DNA from 4 places in the Mesobacillus sp. QJM3NY_10 genome. Region 1 is predicted to be linked to each of the others. Evidence: predicted binding sites of a transcription regulator. Region 1 holds the regulator's gene; each other region holds the start of a gene.
What was found. Region 1 encodes Rex, which represses fermentation and respiration genes when NADH is low (regulators of the CRP and FNR family bind a similar motif). Its sites were predicted from a motif close to TTGTGAAATATTTCACAA; they were not measured.
Positions count from the first base shown of each region.

Region 2: the regulator Rex is predicted to act here: its motif matches at 1,152-1,169, upstream of AC0VX7_RS07740 (hemerythrin domain-containing protein).
Region 3: the regulator Rex is predicted to act here: its motif matches at 1,323-1,340, upstream of pflB (formate C-acetyltransferase).
Region 4: the regulator Rex is predicted to act here: its motif matches at 1,004-1,021, upstream of AC0VX7_RS09290 (TorD/DmsD family molecular chaperone).

Region 1 is NZ_CM149675.1:255,160-257,365, reverse strand. Features, by position in the region: gene AC0VX7_RS01425 (CPBP family intramembrane glutamic endopeptidase) at 1-718, shown strand, start outside; gene AC0VX7_RS01420 (YdiK family protein) at 722-922, shown strand; gene AC0VX7_RS01415 (redox-sensing transcriptional repressor Rex) at 946-1,611, opposite strand; gene moaC (cyclic pyranopterin monophosphate synthase MoaC) at 1,640-2,134, opposite strand.
Region 2 is NZ_CM149675.1:1,561,016-1,563,221, reverse strand. Features, by position in the region: gene AC0VX7_RS07750 (MFS transporter) at 1-214, shown strand, start outside; gene AC0VX7_RS07745 (hypothetical protein) at 318-512, shown strand; gene AC0VX7_RS07740 (hemerythrin domain-containing protein) at 565-1,092, opposite strand; gene AC0VX7_RS07735 (hypothetical protein) at 1,309-1,644, shown strand; gene AC0VX7_RS07730 (ferredoxin family protein) at 2,084-2,206, opposite strand, start outside.
Region 3 is NZ_CM149675.1:2,892,299-2,894,504, reverse strand. Features, by position in the region: gene pflB (formate C-acetyltransferase) at 1-1,236, opposite strand, end outside; gene AC0VX7_RS14550 (cupredoxin domain-containing protein) at 2,033-2,206, opposite strand, start outside.
Region 4 is NZ_CM149675.1:1,880,753-1,882,958, forward strand. Features, by position in the region: gene AC0VX7_RS09285 (4Fe-4S binding protein) at 1-773, opposite strand, end outside; gene AC0VX7_RS09290 (TorD/DmsD family molecular chaperone) at 1,111-1,740, shown strand; gene AC0VX7_RS09295 (molybdopterin-containing oxidoreductase family protein) at 1,955-2,206, shown strand, end outside.

The DNA.
Region 1 (2,206 bases):
CTGGTACGTCATTATTGCCTATATTGTCATGCAGCTTTCAAGCCTGATCGGCATTCCGATTGTTGCCTTTATCGGAGCTGCAATGGGAAAAAGCCTTAAGGAAATGGAGACACTCTCGATTCCATACTGGCTCGTGATCAGCTTTTCTCTCACACTTGTGATTGTGCTTCTGCTTCTAAGGAAAGAACGCAGAACAGAGACTGACCTGCGTGATGCTTCATCACCTGCAAGCTCTGCTGCCTGGGCATTCGCAGGTGTATTCCTTGCTCTGTTCGCCCAATCAATCGCGGCTAGCATCGAAAACATGATTGGTATTGAAATGGGCTCGGAGAATACACAGGAAATCATTAAATTGATTGAAATGTTCCCAGTTATCATTTTGGTTAGCTCGATTATCGGCCCTATATTAGAAGAAATCGTCTTCCGTAAAATCATTTTCGGCAGCCTGCATAAGAAAATGAATTTCTTCTTTTCCGCACTAATCAGCTCTGTCATTTTTGCGCTTGCCCATATGGAGCCGGAGCACGTGATCCTATACTCAGCGATGGGCTTCACCTTTGCCTTCCTTTATGTAAAAACAAAGCGGATCATCGTGCCAATCATTGCCCACGTTACAATGAATACAATGGTTGTCCTGCTTCAATCCGTATTTAGGGAAGACATTGAGAGAATGATAAAAGAAGCAGAGAAAATACAAAGCTTTATTGGGGGATTTTAAGTTATGAAGCAATCGCCTTTATTTTCAGGCATTGTCTACATCTTGTTAGGCAGCTTATTCACCTATTTCGCCATCCAGAATGTAAACGAGACAGGCTGGGGATTCTTTAGCTATTTGCTTGTAGCTCTTGCCACGTTCGACTTCGGGTCCGGCATCAGGATGATTATGTTCCATTTCAAACTGAAGAATGTACAGAAAAAATAGCTCCTTCATGAAGGAGCTATTTTTTATTCGACTGATTCAGTTGTTTCAGTATCTGTTGGATAATGTTTTAAGAAATAAATCAATGACTGCAGCTCAACCGCCAAATCAATGTGATGGATCCTGATCGACGGCGGCACATTCAGCCTCGCCGGCGTGAAGTTCAGGATTCCCTTGATATTCGCCTGTACCAATCGGTCTGTGATCGGCTGTGCTACGGCTGAAGGAACCGTCAGGATAGCTACCTGGATCCCTTCCTCGACGACAACCTTGTCAAGATCATCCATGTGATATATTGAGACTTCGCCGATTTTCGTGCCGACCTTTCCTGCGTCAACATCGAAAGCTATCTTGATTTTCGTATTATTATTCTTTGAAAAATTGTAGTTCATTAATGCTGTTCCCAGGTTTCCGACACCGATCAGGGCAACTTTCGTCAGCTCATCCTGGTCCAATGTCTTACGGAAAAAGGTTAGCAGGTAATTCACATTATAGCCATATCCCTTTTTACCTAAAGCCCCAAAGTAGGAAAAATCTCTTCGGATTGTTGCTGAATCCACCTTTACCGCTTCACTTAATTCCGCGGATGACACCCTTTGCTTCCCTGAAGAATGCAAGTTCAATAAGAACCGGTAATACAGTGGCAAACGTTTTGCGGTTGCCTGCGGAATCTTCATAGCATCATTCGTCATTCTCCATCCTCCACCCTGTCCGTTATTTCTATCTCAACTTTTCTTCTCTCTTGAAATCACCGTTTTTACCGCCGGTTTTTTCGACCAGATATGTCTTGCCAATCACCATGCCCTTATCAACGGCCTTGCACATATCATAAACAGTCAGCGCACATGCTGAAGCTGCTGTTAACGCTTCCATTTCCACACCTGTATTCCCTTTTGTTTTTACAGCTGCGGCGATATTTAAAATATAGTCATTACCATTTTGCTCCCAATCGAACGAAAGGTCAATGCCTGTCAAAGGAATTGGGTGGCACATCGGGATGATTTCGGATGTCTTTTTTGCCGCCATGATGCCTGCTACCTGCGCGACAGCCAGTACATCCCCTTTTTTCATCTTATTTTCAGTGATTCTACTATATATATCTTCGTTCACGGTTATGCTTGAATGGGCGACTGCCGTACGGACCGTCTCCGGCTTTTCACTGACATCGACCATCTTCGCTCTTCCCTCTTCATTAAAATGCGTAAATTCTGCCATGTTAAAGCTCCTTTCTACCAAATAATACACTATTTTATAAAACTTGTGTGTGAACTTTGTTTCAGTGTTCAC
Region 2 (2,206 bases), 1.3 Mb from region 1:
CCAGGAGCTGGTTCCCGGTAAAATTGGGACGATGGCTGGGCTGACAGTAGGTCTCGCATTCGGAATGGGCGCCATTGGTTCTGTGGGACTTGGGTATCTTGCTGACTTGATCGGTTTGCCATTGATGATCATCAGTGTAGGATTCCTTCCCTTGCTCGGAATATTGACCATGTTCCTTCCTAAAGATGAAAAGCTAGCTGAATGGAACAGTTAATCTCTATAATAGTCAATTAAAATATTCCATTTGTATATTTATGTTTAGGCATACTCCTGTTAAGGAAATAAAGAAAATGAGGATAAAAAGAAGGGAGATCAACATGTCTAAATTTAAGATTAACTATTTTTTTGAAAAAGATTTTAAAGTTTCACGACCAATCGAGGTAGAAAATATTTCAGAAGCCATCCAGGATGCCAAGGATCAAGAAGGCCAGATTGAATTCACTGGTGAAGATAATGTTTTTTATAGATTCGATACGAAAGACATTAAGCTTGTAACGATTACAGAAAATTAATTTATATACTTAAAGGGTGAAGCTTTAATGGCTTCACCCTTTTTAGTTACTTTTAAATTATTTTTATACGCGCTGCCAGCTCTTGCTTCTCTTCCTCGCTGAACATATTCTCCGCCATTGGGAAAAGGATGCTTTCTTCCTTAGCGAAATGGCTTACCAGTGTATAGTTTGCATTTTTTATCATTTGAGCATTTTCAATCATTTTCTCATTTGTAAAACCTGTTGTGCCATCCTTTGTATTGTGGAGGAAGGTTCCAATGAAGCGCTTTGCCTGATCATGTTCATATTCCATTACTGCAATCGGTCCCATTTCCCTGCCAATATAAACTGCCATCATCTCAAACAATACGCCTTCTTCACGCTCCGAATGTGGTTCAAGCTCAGCAAGGAACTCAATGACCAGCTCTCTCAGCTTCGAAAAATTCTCCTCCATTTGCTCCCCTTCCTCAATCTTTACTGAAATATTTAAAAGGTTCGCAAGCATCTCCAATAAAGGTGGATGTTCATTTTTTAATTGTTGAAGACCTGCACATAATGTAAAACTTGAATCCTGGTTGATACCACTCATACAGCCTGTCATCCTAATCGGCCTCCTATATGTTTTGATACTTTTATTATAGAAAGCGATCGCATTCGGGGTTGTGATAGGCATCACAATTACTATTAATTTAAGAAAATGTGAAGAAATAATGACACTTTGTTAAAATTTCTAAAAATTTTAACAATTAACCTTCAAATATTATAAATCCTTACATATAATGAATTTATAGCTTAAAGGAAAAGGAGTGAATTTACATTGCAAAATAATTTGTATCGCGATTTTTACAAAAAGGCACTTATGCCAGCCGGGCACAGTGACAAGAAAGCCTTCCTTGATCTCCAGCCTGACATGCTGCATACTCATTTACTGATTGGACTTCAGGGCCACCAGGATGATGGGCGGGAATTTTACCATTGGAACGTTACGATATATAAATCAGATTCATCCGGAATCTATGATGCTGGCAAACCAGTATATGCTTCAACTCTGTATGATCGGTTTGATGAAGCTGTTGAGGCAGCGCGGAATATAGAAAAAGAGATCCTTAGTGACCAGCTTCACGCAGTGTGCCAGCAAGAAAAAATCAGTTAACCCTCCCTCATTTATCCCTCTTTTGATAGCTCCACCCTTTTTTGAACCCACTTGTGAATTAACTTACATATGATGAATATAGAATAATTGTTAATGTCTAGCGACAGCATGATTATTTTAATATGGTTTAATTCTCCTATACTTTGTCTTATTAATCGACACGTTGATTTGCGCTCCAGGCACTTCGCTTTCCGCGGACGTGCCGTGGAGCCTCCTCGGCGCTATACGCGCCTGTGGGGTCTCCCCTGCCCCTTACTCCCGCAGGAGTCTTCGTGCCTTACGCTCCAATCAAATAGATGTCCTTTTCACCACAGATTCATTATCCAATGGATCTTGAGAGACCCTTTGGCATTAATAAACAAAAACAAAAGAGGCAGGTAAAGGGCAAATTAATGACCTTTACCTGCTTCAGAATGGACTTATTTAATCATTTTAACTATTAAGCAAGCCTGAATACGATTCCGTGTCCGCCTTTTGGATATTCCCATTTGATATTCTGGTACGGGCAGCCGATGCGGCAGCTGCCGCATTCGTGACAGCCTTCATAGCCTACCTGCATCCT
Region 3 (2,206 bases), 2.1 Mb from region 1:
GATTTCCATTGCGGAAACGCAGCAGGCAATTCCGTAGTCATCCCCATATTCACAGCGCATCAAATCGTCATTTTCATATTGGATTGAGCTCGTTTTAATTGACATCTCAGCACAATACTTCTTGAAGTTCTCAGGCAGGGCAGGAGACCATAACACTGTCAGGTTTGGCTCTGGAGCTGGTCCGAGATTATCAAGTGTATGAAGGAAGCGGAAAGAGTTCTTCGTTACAAGCGATTGCCCGTTATGTGCCATACCGCCGATTGATTCAGTTACCCAAGTTGGGTCACCACTGAATAACTCGTTATAGTCAGGAGTACGCGCAAATTTCACCAGGCGAAGCTTCATGACGAAATGATCGACAATTTCCTGTGCCTCTTTTTCTGTAAGAGTTCCATTTTGGAGATCTCTTTCAATATAGATATCCAGGAATGTTGCGACACGGCCAAGGCTCATTGCTGCTCCATTCTGTTCTTTGATTGCTGCAAGGTATGCAAAGTAAACCCATTGGAATGCTTCAACTGCATTGGATGCTGGCTTGGAAATATCATAGCCATAGCTCTGGGCAAGCTGCTTCAATTCATTCAATGAACGATATTGCTCAGAAATTTCTTCCCTCAGGCGCATTGTGTCCTCAGTCATGACACTGCTTGTCGTTCCATGATCTTTCTTCTTTTGCTCCATCAGGAAATCTACACCATAAAGAGCTACTCGGCGGTAGTCACCAATGATGCGGCCGCGTCCGTAAGCATCTGGCAGTCCAGTGATGATTCCGGCTTTACGGGCCTGGAGCATTTCTTTTGTATAAACATCGAATACACCCTGATTATGCGTTTTACGGAAGTCAGTAAAGATCTTTTCAACTTCTTTATCCAATTCATAACCATATGCCTCGCATGCTGCTTTTGCCATCCGAATGCCGCCAAAAGGCTGCATAGAACGCTTAAATGGCTTATCGGTCTGGAAGCCTACAACTTTTTCTTTGTTCTGATCAAGATAGCCCGGTCCATGGGATGTAATGGTGGATACTACTTTTGTATCCATATCAAGTACACCGCCATTGTCACGTTCCTGCTTTGTTAATTCCATAACCTGCTGCCATAATTGAAGCGTTTCCTCAGTTGCACCTTCAAGGAAGCTGGAATCACCGGTATATTCAGAGAAGTTTTTTAGAATAAAGTCCCTAACATTGATATCTTCCTGCCAAGCACCATTTTTAAAGCCTTTCCATTGTTCCATTTAAATTCACCTCTAAAGTAGATGTTTATATAACAGTTGCTACACTTTTATCATACTACGGATATAACAGATTGAGTGTGACATATTTGTGAAAATGTGAACAAGATAATATTGGTATGCGTTACGGAATTATTCTTGGTTCAGGTTCTAAAAACTGTTCTATAATTGTGTGAAGTTTTTCTGTTGCTGTTATATAAGAATTTCTTTATGTATATAATTCTATCAGTAAAATTAGTACCGTGTTTATAGTGTTATGTATGTTTTGTGTCAATTTAAGAAGTGTAACCAAAAGAAAAAACAGGATGCAATATCCTGTTCCAGTGGTACCAAGCGGGATCATCAGGACGATCCAATAGATTCGATTTTAATAAAGATACCCTTATGCAGCGATGTTGCCTCCCATAAGGGTACGATAAGTTGATAAAGATACCCTTATGCAGCGATGTTGCCTTCCATGAGGGTACAATAAGTAGAAAAAGATACCCTTATGCAGCGATGTTGCTTCCCATAAGGGTACAATAAGTCGATAAAGGTACCCTTATGCAGCGACGTTGCTTCCCATAAGGGTACAATAAGTCGATAAAGGTACCCTTATACAGTGATGTTGCCTTCCATAAGGGTACGATAAGTTGACAAAGATACCCTTATGCAGCGATGTTGCCTTCCATAAGGGTACGATAAGTTGACAAAGATACCCTTATGCAGCGATGTTGCCTTCCATAAGGGTACGATAAGATGATAAAGATACCCTTATGCAGCGATTCAGCTTCCGATAAGGGTACATAATACCGATTATCTAATCGACAACGATATAGGCGATCATAGGTCCATTATGTTCAGCTGAAGGGTGGGTCAGACAAATCAGCCTGTAGGTTCCTTCTTTATCAAACTGCAAAGGGACGACTGTTTCTTCCCCTTTTTTCACCACGCCTTTTATATCCGTTCCTTCAATGATGAAAGGATGTTCTTT
Region 4 (2,206 bases), 1.6 Mb from region 1:
TGATAGGCAACTTCACTTACCTTGTGGATCCTATGAGCAACCTGAATTCCGCTGTGCTGACAAATGTCCATGCAAAGGTTGCACCCGGAACAATTTTTATCATCAATGCTTAATGTATCGTTCTCCAGTGTAAAAATCTGTGTAGGGCAGATGTTAAAACAGGCTTCACATAATGTGCATTTCTCCTCATGTATCCTTACTTCATGTAACGACCATTCATTATATAGGTTAGAAGACTTAAAGCTGTCCTCATTGAACCGCCATTTTACTGGCGTTACTGAAGACAGAACAGTTTTTTTGCCATCCATCGAGAGTTTTGTGAAAAAACCACGTCTTGATAGTTTGGGTTGAGCATCTTCCTTAAGTGATAGGGTCTTGGTGATCAATACTGGATCAAGTTCCATGACGTTCAAAACTTCATTGACTTTCCCTATGCGTTTTTCTAACTCCTCATCAGCAGCAGATTTTTGAATAAAGCGTACTCCTTTTTTATGGAAATAAAGCAATTCCAAGAAGCTTGGAAGCGGGGAATCATCTTGTAATAAAAGGTGACCCTGGATGACCTTCCTTGGTGGCGACTGCCCTTTTATTGCCTGCTGCGGGCATACCGTTATGCAGATACCGCAGAGAGAACAAGCCTTTTCATCTAATTTAAGAGTTCCTTCTTCAATAATTAGTGCACCTTGTGGACATTCATCCATACAAGCTGTACAGGTACTCAACGGACTTTTCTTTTTTGAACACGCTTCTGATATTTCCAGTTCATAGCTCAAGCTTTCGAGCCAATTGGTTAGTAGCGACATATAGGTCACCTCAAGAGTGATAATTCATATACCTCTATTCTACGACTAAAGTTCATGATAAGTGGCGAGTTTGCTGGATATTCAAACATATTTAAAGGAATGTTCACATTTTCTGACCGGCTGTAAGCGTTATAAAGCCTTTGTGTCAGTGTCTTTTAATAGTTTTCTATAATCAGCACAAAAAAATAAACAATTAAATTAGGTGAAATCCTTCACATACGCTTGGGGGAATATCCACAGAATGTATATTGTTTCACAAACTTGATTGCCATATAGTGAAGTTGTAATCGAAAGGTGGTGAATCCCGGTGATTGGATTAGATAAAAAAACAGAATGTGCGAATGTTTTTATAGTCCTTGCAGATTTATATAAACAACCAACTAGAGAGATCTGGGATGAGATTCAGCAGCAGGATCTACTGAAGAAGCTGGAAGGATCGGTCAACGAACTTTTTAGTATCGACTTTTCAATAGAGGAAGTCCTGCCAGAGAACTATGAAGAATTTACAGAGTTATACATGACCTCTATTGGCAGCACGCAAAAGGAGGCTGCACTTCCGATTGAGTCTTTATATAAACAGTGGACACTGGATGAAACGTGCACTCTACCCTTTGCTAGGGACAAAGGTTATATATTGGGAGATTCGGCGTTACATATCAATTATCTGCTAGAAAAGCTTAAGATCGAAATCCCTAATGAATTACAGGGTATGCCGGACCATCTGGCAATCCTGTTGGAGTTGTTGGCTTATTTCATTGAGCATGCCCCCGAAAATACCACTGCTGAATTTTTGGATGATCATTTCGATTGGCTCGATGAATTCGAATCGCAGCTTTCGGAAGTAACGGTTCACCCATTTTATCAGAGATTGACGAGAGCATTGATGGAAATATTAAAGGCGCAACGAAATAGTTACCTGCAAGGCTCTAAATCTTAAAGGTGGTGATGCTTTTAGTGAAGGACATCCTTTTAAAAAGAGCTATAATAACAGATTCCATTAAAGGGACCGGATACTCTGCGAAAGAGTCAATGAGTTTTACATTCAGCAGTAATGGAAGAAAGCATCAATCACAAAAATGCCTTGCATAAACGGTAAAGGCAAAAACTACTAAATGTTTTATCGGTCTGGAGTAAAAGGAGGGCTAAAGAAAATGGTGGATACAAAACTATCACGTCGAGGATTCATTAAAGCCTCTGCAGCAACTGCTGCATTGGCATCTGCGGGAACAGTAGGCTTTAATGAATGGTCCAATGAATATGTAAAAGCAGGAGCAAATGCAGAAATAAAGGAAATACCTAGTACTTGCAATGCATGTTCAAGTAAATGCGGGATGATCGGCCATGTCAAAAACGGGCGATTATGGAAGCTGACAGGGCACCCTGATCACCCTTATTCGAAAGGG